DNA from 3 places in the Sanguibacter antarcticus genome. Region 2 is predicted to be linked to each of the others. Evidence: riboswitches for the same ligand, from Rfam matches in the RefSeq annotation. Region 2 holds a riboswitch; each other region holds the start of a gene.
The links. A riboswitch is a leader RNA that binds a small molecule or an ion and turns the genes downstream of it on or off. The one in region 2 is predicted to bind cyclic di-AMP.

Region 1 (4,272 bases), 1.0 Mb from region 2:
GTCGCGGTAGACACGGCGCAGCGCCGAGCACGCGACGACGACACCTCCGCTGGCGTCGGCGAGCACCTGGCCGACGACAGCGAGCCAGGGCCACCGGTCCTCGTCCGTGAGCGGCGTCCCGGCAGCCATCTTCTCGATGTTGGCGATCGGGTGGAGACCGTCCGCATCGACGAACGGAACTCCGAGGGCGTTGGCGACGAGCGCGCCGATGGTCGACTTTCCCGAGCCCGAGACACCCATGACGACGACCATGGGCCTGCTCGGGTTCTGCGTGTCGGCTGAAGAGGACATCAGGTTCTGGACCCCGTTTCGGTCACGGATCGTGGTGGCACCGTCCGCATGACGGTCGTCGACCAAGTATGCCCTGACCACCGATGCGCACCCGGCCTGGGACGGACCTGACGATCGTCGGTCCGGGGGGGCGTCCTTGCTGGTTCTTGGCTCCCCCTCTGCGTACCGGGCCGCTGCAGCAGACAGGGGCACAGCGGCCGCTTGGCACACTTTTCTTGCGTACGACACTCACTCGGAGGATCGCCTCGGCGACCGCGCCGCAGCTCCTCACGTCTGACGTTCGACGGCCGATAGGTGGCTCATGAGAATGTCGGCCATCACCCAGGCACCGCGATGACGCGCGCGACCCTCCCCGTCGCCGGCGAGCAGATCGAGGTGTCGACGTCGGAGGAGCGGTCCTACACCACATGGGTCGACCAGTCGGACGGCCACGTCATGCGGGTCTTCGCTCCCCACGACCTCCTCGTGATCGACCTGCCCGGCCCTGGGTCGACAGTCGTGGTGCGCTGGCACAGCCCGCGCGGCCGCCACCACGTCGACACGGTGTTCATCGAGCGGCGCGGAGACGGCGGGCTGCAGTGGATCCTCGAGGTCGAGGGCAGGCTGCGCCTCACCCAAGACCGGCAGTACGTCCGAGGCGCCGGTGGCGAGCAGGTCACCCTGAAGCGCGTCGACCCGGAGCCCGAGGAAGGCGCGGAGCCGCTCCGCGAGCCGGCCGAGCTCACGACCGGGTTCGTGGTCGACCTCAGCGAGCGTGGTGTCCGGGCACGCTTCGAGGCCCTCGACCTCGTTCCTGAGGACGTCGTCACCATGACGCTCGCGCTCGACGAGACGAGCACGAGCATCACCGGGACCGTCCTGAGGGTCTTCCCTGCAGCGCGCGGGGTCCAGCCCGAGGTGGTCGTCGTGTTCGAGACCGACGACGCGACGGCGACGATGCTCCGCCGTTACGTCTTGCAGTCCCAGATGAGAGCCCGCCAGTTCGCCGTGCGCTGATGCCCTGGTCCAGTCAGCCGGCCGCGCCCGTGATGTAGACCATCCAGGACACGCCGAACCTGTCGCGGCACATCCCGAACAGGTCCCCCCACGGGGACGGCCCGAGGGGGTGCGCGACGACACCGCCGACGGAGAGCTTCTCCCACCAGCCCGTCAGCCCTGCGACATCGTCACCGCTGAGGGAGATCGCGACATTCCCGCCGGGTGTGCGATCCATCGCGCTCGGGGTGTCGGCCGCCATGAGGACGAAGCCGTCGGGCGCCTCGAGCTGGGCATGCATGACCTTCGCGCCCTCGACAGGGTCGTCGGCCTGACCGAGGTCGGCGAACGTGCTCACCGTGAGCTCCCCTCCGAAGACCGCTCGGTAGAACTCCATGGCTTCTCGCGCCGTGTCACGAAAGCCGAGGTAGGGATTGAGTCGTGAGGTCATCGCAGGCCCGCCTTTGTGCCATGGTCGCGCAGGATGCAGACGTCGGAGATTCCGACCACCGCCCGAACACCCCACGCTAACAGTGACGCACGTCACATAACAGGCTGACCGCTCACGCCGCGACGCCGGCGACACCGTCGCCAGACAGACCTCGCCGCGCCTTCACCCTGCGCCGCCAGAGCACTCCCTGCCGCCCGAACTGGCAGAAATGTCTATGACCTCCGTCACTATTCGCCGCGCCGACCCCGCACCGAGACTCGACCGGCACCCACCAGGCTCGAGAAGATCGCCCCGTGACCTGCGCGTGGGCCGCGGCTGCACATGCCCGCCCGAGACCCGTCACGGCGGCCCGAAGCCCCGCCGGCAACACTGGCCGTGATCTCCCCGTGACATTCCACCGGTATGTCATGTACCTTCGAGTTGCTCCACACGGCAACCGCCCACGGAGCGCTCGAGCAGAACGTCTAGCCCTGCCACTGCTCGAGGCGATCTAGAGACCATGGCAGGGACGGGGGACCCAGAAGTGGGCGCTGCTCGCAGCGTCCTTGGGGTGAAGCCGCGCGGATCACGGTCCGACGGCCGGGTGTTCTTCTCCTACCCGAACCCGACAGCTAACCTCGCAGGCGTCTTTGGAGAGAATATGACCGTTCGTACCTCGGGAGCGCGCCACCGCGCAGCGCGCCGCAGCATCACCCCGCTCGCCTCGCTGTCCACCGGCGCGACGGGCAACGCCGCCGCCCTCGGGCGTCGCACCGCCATCGTCGCCGCGTCGTCCGGGCTCCTCGTCTCGCTCATGGGCGCGTCGCCCGCCGCAGCCGCTCCTGTCACGACAGACGCAGCGCTCAGCACCTTCGACGTCGACACCCTGACCGCTCAGGCGAACGCAGCACTCGTCACTGCACCAGCAGTGACCGTCGCAGCCGACGCTTCCTGGACCATCGAGCAGACGTCCATCACGGTCACGCCGGCCCCGGAACCCGAGCCGGAGCCGGAGCCCGAGCCCGAGCCCGTCCGCGTCGAAGCAACGACCACGCGATCCGCTGAGCGCACCGCAGTCGCCGACACGACCACGGCCGTGGCCGAGACGACCGCCGAGGTCGCTGAGACCCCAGTGGCACTCACCGCCGCGATCCCTGCATCGGCGAACGGCAGCGCGATCATCGATGCAGCCAGCCGCTACGTCGGCGTCCCGTACGTCTACGGGGGCAGCACACCCTCAGGCTTCGACTGCTCCGGGTTCACGTCCTACGTCTTCGCTCAGGTCGGCATCTCGCTGCCCCGCACCGCCGCTGCCCAGGCCGCTGCAGGAACAGTCGTCTCCCGTGCCGACGCTCAGCCCGGCGACCTCATCTACTCCCCCGGCCACATCGCGATCTACGCCGGCGGCAACACCCAGATCGACGCGCCCCGCCCGGGCAAGACGATCCAGTTCCGCGACATCTGGCAGTCCAACCCCACCTTCATCCGCATCTCCTGATGACGCACGGCTGACGCCGCCCGACAGCAACGCTGCACCACAGAAGGCCCGGTCCGCTCCAGCGGACCGGGCCTTCTGCGTCTGGGCGGCACGCGCGTGCCGCCCCGTCACAGCTGCCGTGGGAGCCGCTCAGGCGCGGATGTCGAACATCTTCAACCGCGCACGGTCCCGGGACGTCGACGACGCCTGGAGCGCGAGCAGCTCGGCATAGATCCCGCCGGTACGCGCCAGCTCGTCCGGCGGGCCGATCTCGTCGACCCTCCCGTTCTTGAGCGTGACGATGCGGTCGACCGAGGAGATCGTCGAGAGGCGGTGGGCGATGATGATCGTCGTCCGGTCGGCCATGAGGCGCTCTAGCCCCTCCTGGACGAGACGCTCGGACTTCGAGTCGAGCGAGCTCGTCGCCTCGTCGAGCACCAGGACAGGAGCCCCTTTGAGGATCGCGCGAGCGACGGCGATCCGCTGCTTCTGACCACCCGAGAGCTTGATGCCGCGCTCACCGATCTGTGTGTCGTAGCCGTCGGGGAAGCGCGTGACGAACGTGTGCGCGTTCGCCGAGCGGGCAGCAGCCTCGACCTCGCCGTCCGATGCACCAGGGTTCGCGTACGCGATGTTCTCGCGGATCGTGCCGGAGAAGAGCGCTGGGTCCTGGAACACGACACCGATGTCTGCGCGCAGGGCCTCGAGCGAGGTGCTCGAGATGTCGGTCCCGCCCACCCGGATCGTCCCGGAGTCCGGGCCGTAGAGCCGCAGCAGCAGGCTCACGAGGGTGGTCTTGCCACCGCCGCTCTCGCCGACGACCGCGATCCGCTCCCCTGGTGCGATGGAGAACGTCACGTCCTTGAGGACGTCCTCGGTGCCCTCATAAGAGAACGTCACGCCGTCGAGGTCGACCCCCGCGGCGTGCTGCGGAGCGCGCTGGGGCCCCGAGAGGTCCGGCAGCTCGTCACGCTCGGGGATCTCGGCCATGACAGAGAAGTAGTCACGGCTGCCCGCGATCGCGCGCTGCCCCGAGTCGACGAGGTAGCTCATCGAGAGGACCGGCTGGCGCGCCATGGTCACGAGCTGCACGAGGAGC
Region 2 (4,272 bases):
GCACCCGGCGGACCGGGGCCATCGCACCGGTCGAGGTCTCGTTGTGCGGCCAGGCGTAGACGTCGACGCCTTCAGCGGTCTCGGGGAGGGCGACGGTCCCCGGCTCGCCCGACGTGATGATCGAGGTCGAGAGGAAGGGGGCGCCCGTCGTCGACGCCGCGAACTTTCCGCCGAACTCCCCGAAGACGCCGTGCGCTGCACGCTCCCGCACGAGGCTGAACGTCGCGGCGTCCCAGAAGGCGGTCGACCCGCCGTTGCCGAGGACGACCTCGTACCCGTCCGGGACGTCGAACAGCTCGGCCAGGCCGGTGCGCACGCGGCTGACGAGCCCCTTGACGGGGGCCTGGCGGTGGGACGTGCCCAAGAAGGTGTGACCCGTCGCTGCGAGAGCGGCGAGCTGGGCGTCGCGCACCTTGCCCGGGCCGCTGCCGAACCGGCCGTCGCGCGGGAGGAATACGGGAGGGATCGTGGGCGCTGTGTCAGTCACGCGCCACACCTTACGCGCGCCCGATCGTCCGGCGTGGTGGCGTTCGAGCCCCGGGATAGGGTGTCTGTCGGAGACGAGTGAAATCGCCGATCGGCGCGGTTCGGGGCCTTCCAACGCCATCTGATCTACAGGAGGAACGCGTGAGCGACCTGATCGACACCACCGAGATGTACCTGCGGACGATCTACGAGCTCGCAGAAGAGGGGATCGTCCCGCTTCGCGCCAGGATCGCCGAGCGGCTGGGACACTCGGGACCGACCGTGTCGCAGACCGTCGCCCGCATGGAGCGGGACGGGCTGGTGGTCGTCAGCGGCGACCGGCACCTCGAGCTCACCGAGCTCGGCTACGGCAAGGCGATGCGCGTCATGCGCAAGCACCGGCTCGCCGAGCGGCTGCTCACCGACGTCATCGGGCTCGACTGGGAGTTCGTCCACGACGAGGCCTGCCGCTGGGAGCACGTCATGAGCGATCGCGTGGAGCGCCGGCTCGTCGACCTTCTCGACCACCCGCACTTCTCTCCGTACGGCAACCCCATCCCGGGCCTCATGGAGCTGGGGGAGTCGTCGGAAGCAGTGACCTTCCTCGACGGCGTCGTCTCTCTGACCGCTCTCGTGTCCGCGCGCTACGCGAACGGTGGGGTGCTCGAGGCGGGGGCGTTCCCGGCGACGGTCGCACGGCTCGGCGAGCCGCTCCAGACGGACACCGAGCTTCTCGCTCGGCTGGCGTCCGCCGGGATCAAGCCCGGAGAGGTGGTGCGGATCGAGCGTCAGCCCGACGGCGCGGGGATCTCGGTGACGTCGGAGGGGGCGGAGATCGTTCTGGACCTTCCGGACGAAGTATCACGACACATCTTTGTTGTGGCATAAGTCACACCGGCAAAACTTGAGGCCTGGAGTGGGTGACATACCGATGGTCTCTGAGGTACCGTCATGTTGCTTCGTAGGCATAACAAACTATCGAAGTGCAAGAGCGAAACGCCGAACCCTGCCATCGCTCGAGCTAGCCCACGACCCGCTGGCAGGGACGGGGGACCCATAACTGGGCACTGGTCGCAGTGTCCTCGGGGTGAAGTCGTATGAAAAGTTCATTCGGCCGGGTGTTCTCCTACCCGAACCCGACAGCTGACCTCGCAGGCGTCATTGGAGATAAACGTGACCACTAGCACCACTCGTGCCCGCCACAGGCAGGCTCGGCGTCCCATCAGCCCACTGACCACGCTCGTCAGCTCCGCGACCGGCAACGCCGCCGTCATGGGCCGTCGCACGGCCGTCGTCGCTGCGTCCTCGGGTCTCCTCGTCTCGTTCATGGGCGCTGGTGCGGCCATGGCTGCTCCTGCATCCAGCAGCCCGGCACTCAACTCCGTCGACGTCTCTGCGCTCACCACGCAGGCGCGTGCGGCACTGAACACGGCTCCTGCCGTCACGGTCGCCGCCGACGCGACCTGGACGGTCGAGCAGACCGCGGTCTCGGTCACGCCGAAGCCCGAGGCTGCCCCGGAGGTCGAGCGCACCGTTGCTGCCACGCGCAGCGCCGAGCGGACGTCGCTCACCGAGGACACCACGACCACCGCGAGCGCCACGACAGAGACGGCAGCGGCCTATGCGGTTCCCGCATCGGCTGCCGGCAGCTCGATCATCGACATCGCGAGCCGCTACGTCGGTGTCCCGTACGTCCTGGGTGGATCGACCCCTGACGGCTTCGACTGCTCCGGCTTCACCGCGTACGTCTTCGCGCAGGCAGGGATCTCCCTCCCGCGCACGGCAGCCGCACAGCACTACGCGGGGACGATCATCTCCCGCGACCAGGCGCAGGCCGGTGACCTCATCTGGTCTCCTGGGCACATCACGATCTACGCCGGTGGCAACACCCAGATCGATGCTCCCAAGCCCGGTGGAAGCATCCAGTTCCGCTCGATCTGGCAGTCCGACCCGGTGTTCATCCGTATCGGCTGATATCTCTCCTGTTGACGAAGCCCGGACCGCATCTGCGGTCCGGGCTTCGTCATGTCCGGATCTGTCCTGGTCGACCGTCAACCCGGTGCATGGTGGATGCGGGTTTCGCGTCATGGGAGCGTAAAGTCGTTGACGAGTAACGTCTTGGACCATCACGTCAAGGGAGTCTCCTCATGAGCCGCACCGAAGCAATCCTCGTCGGTATCGACGGTTCAGCATCGAGCCTGCACGCACTCGACTGGGCGACCGCCCTCTCGAGACGGTCCGGCCAGCCGCTGACTGTCGTCTGCTCCTACTCCTTGCCCTCGTTCGCGGCAGCGTCGCTCGACGGCGGCTACGCAGCGCTCGACGACTCCTCGATCCAGGCAGGGGCCCGCGTCGTCCTCGACGAGGCTGTCGCCCGCGCGGAGCTCTCGGGCGTGACCGTCACAGCGCACCTCACGACAGGTGACGCGGCCGGGGTGCTCATCGAGATGTCGAAGGACTTCTCCTTGGCTGTCGTCGGCACGCGTGGGCGCGGTGGGTTCGCCGAGCGGCTCCTCGGAACGGTCTCCTCAGCGCTCCCCGCCCACGCCCACTGCCCGACGGTCGTGGTGCCGCTCCGCTCCGAAGAAGCAGCGCCTGACGAGGACGCCGTCGCGCCGCTGCACCGGATCATCGTCGGGGTCGACGGGTCGCCCTCCGCTCACGGAGCGCTGGACCGTGCGATCGAGCAGGCGATCCTGTGGGAGGCCGAGCTCGTCGCCGTCGCCGGCGTACCCGTCGGTTCAGGGTCGGGGCTGCTCGCATGGCTCCCGGCGTCGATCGACCACGAGCAGGTCCTCGAGGACGTCACGAGGGGCCTCAACGACATCGTCGATGCCGCCGAGGCGGAGCACGCGGGCCTGAAGATCAAGCGCATCGTGCTCGACGGCACCGGCGCAGAGCTCCTCACCGAGTTCTCCACCGCCAGCGACCTCCTCGTCGTCGGTTCGCGTGGGCGTGGCGGCTTCGCAGGGCTCCTCCTCGGCTCGACGAGCCAGGCGGTCCTCCACCACTCCGAGTGCCCGGTCATGGTCGTCAACAAGCACTGCGACGCCCCACGACCTGCTGACAGCGCGTCGCTCTAGCCGTCCTCGGCGAGCACGTCGCGGAGCTGGTCGAGGCCGTGGTCGAGGTCCTCGACAGAGATCGTCAGCGGCGGCGCCAGCCGCAGGGTCGATCCGTGCGTGTCCTTGGCGAGCACGCCTCGTCGCAGCAGCGCGAGGCACACCTGCTTGCCTGTGCCCCAGGCAGGGTCGACGTCGATGCCTGCCCACAGGCCGGCGCCGCGCACGTCCACGAGCAGCTCCTCGGTCACGAGGTCGTCGAGCCGCGCCTGGAGGTGGTCGCCGAGAGTGCTCGCTCGCTCCTGGAGGTCTCCCGTGCTCAGGAGGTCCACGACCGCGAGCCCGACCGCGCACGCGAGCGGGTTGCCGCCGAACGTGGAGCCGTGCGTTCCCGGTGTGAAGACCCCGAGGACGTCCGAGCGACCGACCACCGCGCTCACCGGCACGATGCCGCCGCCGAGCGCCTTGCCCAGCACCACGAGGTCCGGGCGCACGTTCCACAGGTCGCACGCGAGCGTGGTCCCCGTCCGGCCGAGGCCTGACTGGACCTCGTCCGCGATGAGAAGGATCCCGGCGTCGTCGCACAGGGCGCGGAGGGAGGGCCAGAAGCCGGGCGCGGGAACGATCACGCCTGCCTCGCCCTGGATAGGTTCCATGAGGACGGCGACGGTCGAGGAGTCGATCGCGGCCTCGACAGCAGCCGCGTCGCCGAAGGGGACCACGCGGAAGCCCGGGGTGAACGGAC
Region 3 (4,272 bases), 140 kb from region 2:
ATCATGCCCCCTGCGCATCATGAACATCATTCCGACCATCATCAACGGGCAGGCGAGCACGGCGGCCAGAGTAAGTGCTTCACTGAAGGAGCGCCCAGCGGCGAGCAGGACGATCAGCACCGCTGCGGCGATGCCCAGCATTCCCAGGAGGTGGGACTTCCCACCGTGATTGTGATCCTGCTTGTTCATCGTTCTCACCCAGATCTCTCATTGTGCGTGTTGTGGACGACTGACCAAGCTCTCGACGTCCCGCTGCTGACCTCTCGAGGTTGCAGGGCCCACCCGTGCGGGCAGATGCAGAAGTGACGAAGAATCGCTGAAGATCTTCCTGCGGCACTAGCTGCTACGTCAGGCGTCCGACGCCGCCGGGACGAGGGTCGGGCGGTGCGATGTGGCCGAAACAGGGTCAGCGGTGACGGTGGACGTCGACCAGTGCAGACAGCACGCCACCGACCAGGCCGCCGTACCAGGTGAACCCCATCCCACCGAGGACCTGGAACAGATACGCACCGTCGATGGGGGCAGGCGGTCAAGGTTCTGGGCGACTACAGCCCCGACGTCATCCAGGTGCCCCGCGGGATCCCGGTGCGGATGGAGTACGACCGGCAAGAGACGGGAGACTGCACCTCCCGGGTCGGCGTGCCGACCTTCAAGGACGACCAGGACGACCACGCGCACCAGACGACGACAGTCGAGCTCATGCAAGAGGCGATCGGTGACTTCGAGCTCGCCTACGGCGTGACCATCGTCCGCGGTCGCCTGCATGTCACGGACGCTAGAACGCCCGCGAGTGAACCGGGCCCGCCGAACAAGGCCACCACACGCATAGCTACAAGCCGGTCCGCGAGGCGCAAGGATCCAAAGCCCCCGATCCAGCGCCTGGTGGACGAGGTCTCCAGCTACTTCGTGCCCGCGGTCATCCCTAGCGCGATCTGATTCTTCGTGGACTGGTCGCTTGTCGGTCCCCACCTGGCCTTCATCTTCGCCATGATCGCGGCAGTGTTGGTACTGACCATCGCCTGCCCGTGCGGCTCGTCTCCGCTGACACCGAGTCAATCTTGATCGTCGGCAGACGCGATCGTCTGTCTGGAGCAGCGATGAGCACAGTCTCCTTGCCAGTCACGGTCGCGCGAAGGATCGTGACTGGCAAGGACCCAACACCGTCTATCAGGTCATGCGGACGAAGGTGGGGTTCGACTGCCAGATCTCGCGGAACTGGATGGTCTTCCCCGGCTTGGGCGCGTCGATCATCGTGTTGCCGCCCGCGTAGATCCCGATGTGGCCGGGGGAGAAGATGAGGTCTCCGGGCTGCGCCTGGTCTCGCGAGACGACGGTGCCGGCTGCTTGCTGCTCGCCGGAGGTGCGGGGGATGGTGATGCCGACCTGGGCGTAGACGTACGAGGTGAAGCCGGAGCAGTCGAATCCGGTGGGGGTAGTTCCTCCCCAGACATACGGGACGCCGACGTAGCGGCTGGCCGCTTCGATGATGGCGCTTCCGGAGGCCGCGGCAGGGATCGAAACCTCAGCGGCAGCTTCCGTCGGGGCGGCGGCTTCGCTCGTCACTGTCGCGGTGGGCGCACGCTCGGCGGTCCGCGAAGCGGCGGGGGCAGACTGGACCGGCTCGGGTTCGGGCTCGGGCGCGGGTGTGACGGTGACGGCAGTGTGCTCGACGGTCCACGACGCGTCGGTGGCTACGGTGACTGCGGGCGCGACATCCAGCTGTTGGCGGGCCTGGGCTGTCAGTGCATCGACGTCCACGGTGCTCGGCGAGGAAGCGGTGGCGGGTGCTGCCGAGGCAGGCGCTCCGATGAACATCGAGACGAAGAGTCCCGAGGAGGCGGCTGCGACCACTGTCCGGCGACGCATTGTGGTTGCGTTCTCGCAGGTACTGAGGAGCAACGTCGTCAGGGGCGTGATAGGGCGCCTGGCCGCGCGATGGCGGGCAGAGTTCACCGTCGAGTTCATATTCTCTCCATGACGTCTGCGAGGTTAGCTGTCGGGTTCGGGTAGGAGAACGCCCGGCCGATGACCTCTCGGGTCATGCGGCTTCACCCCAAGGGCGCAGAGCTGCGCGCCCACTTCTGGGTCCCCCGTCCCTGCCAACGAATTCGTCGGCAACCTCAGGCGGTGGCAGGGCTCGACGTGCCGCTTGAGCGCTTCACTGGCATCTTGCCGCTGTGGAGCCTCTCGAAAGTACAGGACGTACCCGTGGTATGTCACGGGATGATCACGGCTCGTGGGGGTGAAGCGCTCACCCCGACGAAGGGACCAGCAACGATGGGCTCATCGAGGTCTCAGGAACTCTTGTTAGCCTGTCCACAGTTGGGGCTTTCCGGTGATTGGGGGGACATGTGCGCGCTCGGGTGAGCAGCATCCAGCGCGTCGGCGCTGTCGTCGTCCTGCTCCTGGTGGTGCTCCTCGGGGTCGTGCTGAACAGCGCGTCTGAGGACGGGCACGGCGGGCACATGGAGCTCGAGGCACCGATGTCGGTCGCGTCAGGCCTGCTGGACGAGACGTGGACGACGCCCGCGGCGTCAGAGATCCTGCTCCTTCCCTTGGACCACCCAGCGGCTGACAGCTCGCTCCACCACGTTCTCGTGGTGTGCTGCGCTCTGGTCGCAGCAGCAATCTTGGTACCGGTCGTCTCTCGGTGGATCCTGGGCAGGAGCGGACTGCGACGTGTGCACGACGACGTCCCGGCCGTGCTGGTGGCGGCACTGACTCATCGCCGTCGAGGCAACCGACCCATCCCGGCGCACTCTCTGTGCGTCCTGCGCGTGTAGGAGCCCTCCGGTTTGCCGTCCCCGCGGTGAACCTGAGCAACCACACCCAGATCCTGTCCCTCGTATCGAGGGACGGGCTAGACGATGGAGCCCACCATGAACACCAAGACACGCATCGCTGCCTTCGCCGCCTCGCTGACCCTGGCCACAGCTCTTGCCGCGTGCGGCGATGCTGCGCCCGAGGCGGAGTCGACACCCGCGGCGCAGGAAACATCTCAGGAGGCCGCTGAGGTCGCGCACAACGGCGCCGACACCGAGTTCGCACAGATGATGATCGTCCACCACGAAGGCGCAGTCGAGATGGCTGACCTTGCGGCGACGAACGCCGAGAGCGAGGAGGTCAAGGACCTCGCAACGGAGATCTCCGCTGCCCAGGGGCCCGAGATCGACACCATGACGTCCTGGCTGGAGAGCTGGGGTGAGGAGACCTCGCCTGATGACGGCATGGAAGGCATGGACCACGGCGACATGGAGATGGAAGGACTGGACCAGGAAGCGGTCATGGCCGAGCTCGGTGCCCTGACCGGAACCGAGTTCGACCGACGGTTCCTCGAGCTGATGACCAGCCACCACGAAGGCGCAGTGGGGATGGCGCAGGAGGAGCTGGACTCGGGCGAGAACGCTGATGCTCTGGTGCTCGCCCAGACGATCATCGACGCTCAGACGACTGAGATCGCAACGATGCAGGGCATGCTCGACAGCTTCTGACTCAGTTCACCTTCCTGTGGCGGGACAGCGAATCACGCTGTCTCGCCACGCCCTGCTTCTCCCTTCCTAAGGACTTTCAATGCGCCCCCGTCCCATCGCACGACCAGCCTCTGTGCTGGCGCTCACCGTCGTTCTCGCCCTCGCAGGGTGTGCCACATCGCCAGCTACCGACGACCCGGCCGAGGACGCGTCCGACGCGGCGTCGCCCACGTTCGAACACATCCACGGCATCGGTCTCAACCCTGGTGACGACAAGGTATATGTCGCAACACACCAGGGACTCTTCCAGCTCGATGGTTCGGTCCCGCAGCCCGTCGGCGAGAGCCGAAGCGACATGATGGGCTTCGTGGTCACAGGGCCTGACACGTTCTACGCCAGCGGCCACCCAGCTCCCGGGGAGGTCGCGCCGGCAAATCTGGGTCTGCTGCGCAGCACTGACGCTGGAGCCGGGTGGGAGGAGGTCTCCCTGCGCGGACACAGCGACTTCCACGACCTCACGGGAGCAGGGGAGCGGCTCTACGGCTTGGACTCCTCCGACGGTCTGCTCAAGATCAGCAACGACGCAGGTGTGACCTGGGCGAGCGGACCGAGCATCAACGCTCGAGATGTCGATGTCGATCCGAACGACCCGGACCGACTCGTCGCGACGACGGAGACCGGCCTTTTCGTGAGTACGGACGGCGGGCAGAGCTTCGCGCCTCACGAGTTCCAGCCGACAGAGCGGCTTGTCCTGGTCGCCCATGTACCCGGGAGGTCGGAGCAGCTCACAGCATCTCTCGCA

Region 1: it holds a riboswitch for cyclic di-AMP, as region 2 does, so the genes downstream of both, ATL42_RS05235 (C40 family peptidase) here and ATL42_RS00555 (C40 family peptidase) in region 2, are expected to answer to the same signal.
Region 3: it holds a riboswitch for cyclic di-AMP, as region 2 does, so the genes downstream of both, ATL42_RS01175 (C40 family peptidase) here and ATL42_RS00555 (C40 family peptidase) in region 2, are expected to answer to the same signal.

Annotation. Positions count from the first base shown of each region.
Region 1 covers NZ_PDJG01000001.1:1,156,305-1,160,576, forward strand. Annotated here, with positions in the region: gene ATL42_RS05220 (gluconokinase) at 1-291, opposite strand, end outside; gene ATL42_RS05225 (PilZ domain-containing protein) at 625-1,287, shown strand; gene ATL42_RS05230 (VOC family protein) at 1,301-1,717, opposite strand; cyclic di-AMP (ydaO/yuaA leader) riboswitch at 2,185-2,359, shown strand; gene ATL42_RS05235 (C40 family peptidase) at 2,358-3,194, shown strand; gene ATL42_RS05240 (ABC transporter ATP-binding protein) at 3,324-4,272, opposite strand, start outside.
Region 2 covers NZ_PDJG01000001.1:116,943-121,214, forward strand. Annotated here, with positions in the region: gene serC (phosphoserine transaminase) at 1-487, opposite strand, end outside; gene ATL42_RS00550 (iron-dependent transcriptional repressor DtxR) at 628-1,353, shown strand; cyclic di-AMP (ydaO/yuaA leader) riboswitch at 1,453-1,638, shown strand; gene ATL42_RS00555 (C40 family peptidase) at 1,639-2,439, shown strand; gene ATL42_RS00560 (universal stress protein) at 2,613-3,548, shown strand; gene rocD (ornithine--oxo-acid transaminase) at 3,545-4,272, opposite strand, start outside.
Region 3 covers NZ_PDJG01000001.1:258,265-262,536, forward strand. Annotated here, with positions in the region: gene ATL42_RS01165 (DUF2933 domain-containing protein) at 1-189, opposite strand, end outside; gene ATL42_RS01170 (hypothetical protein) at 568-936, shown strand; gene ATL42_RS01175 (C40 family peptidase) at 1,168-1,815, opposite strand; gene ATL42_RS16610 (hypothetical protein) at 1,808-1,978, shown strand; cyclic di-AMP (ydaO/yuaA leader) riboswitch at 1,964-2,124, opposite strand; gene ATL42_RS01180 (hypothetical protein) at 2,364-2,783, shown strand; gene ATL42_RS01185 (DUF305 domain-containing protein) at 2,880-3,491, shown strand; gene ATL42_RS01190 (F510_1955 family glycosylhydrolase) at 3,571-4,272, shown strand, end outside.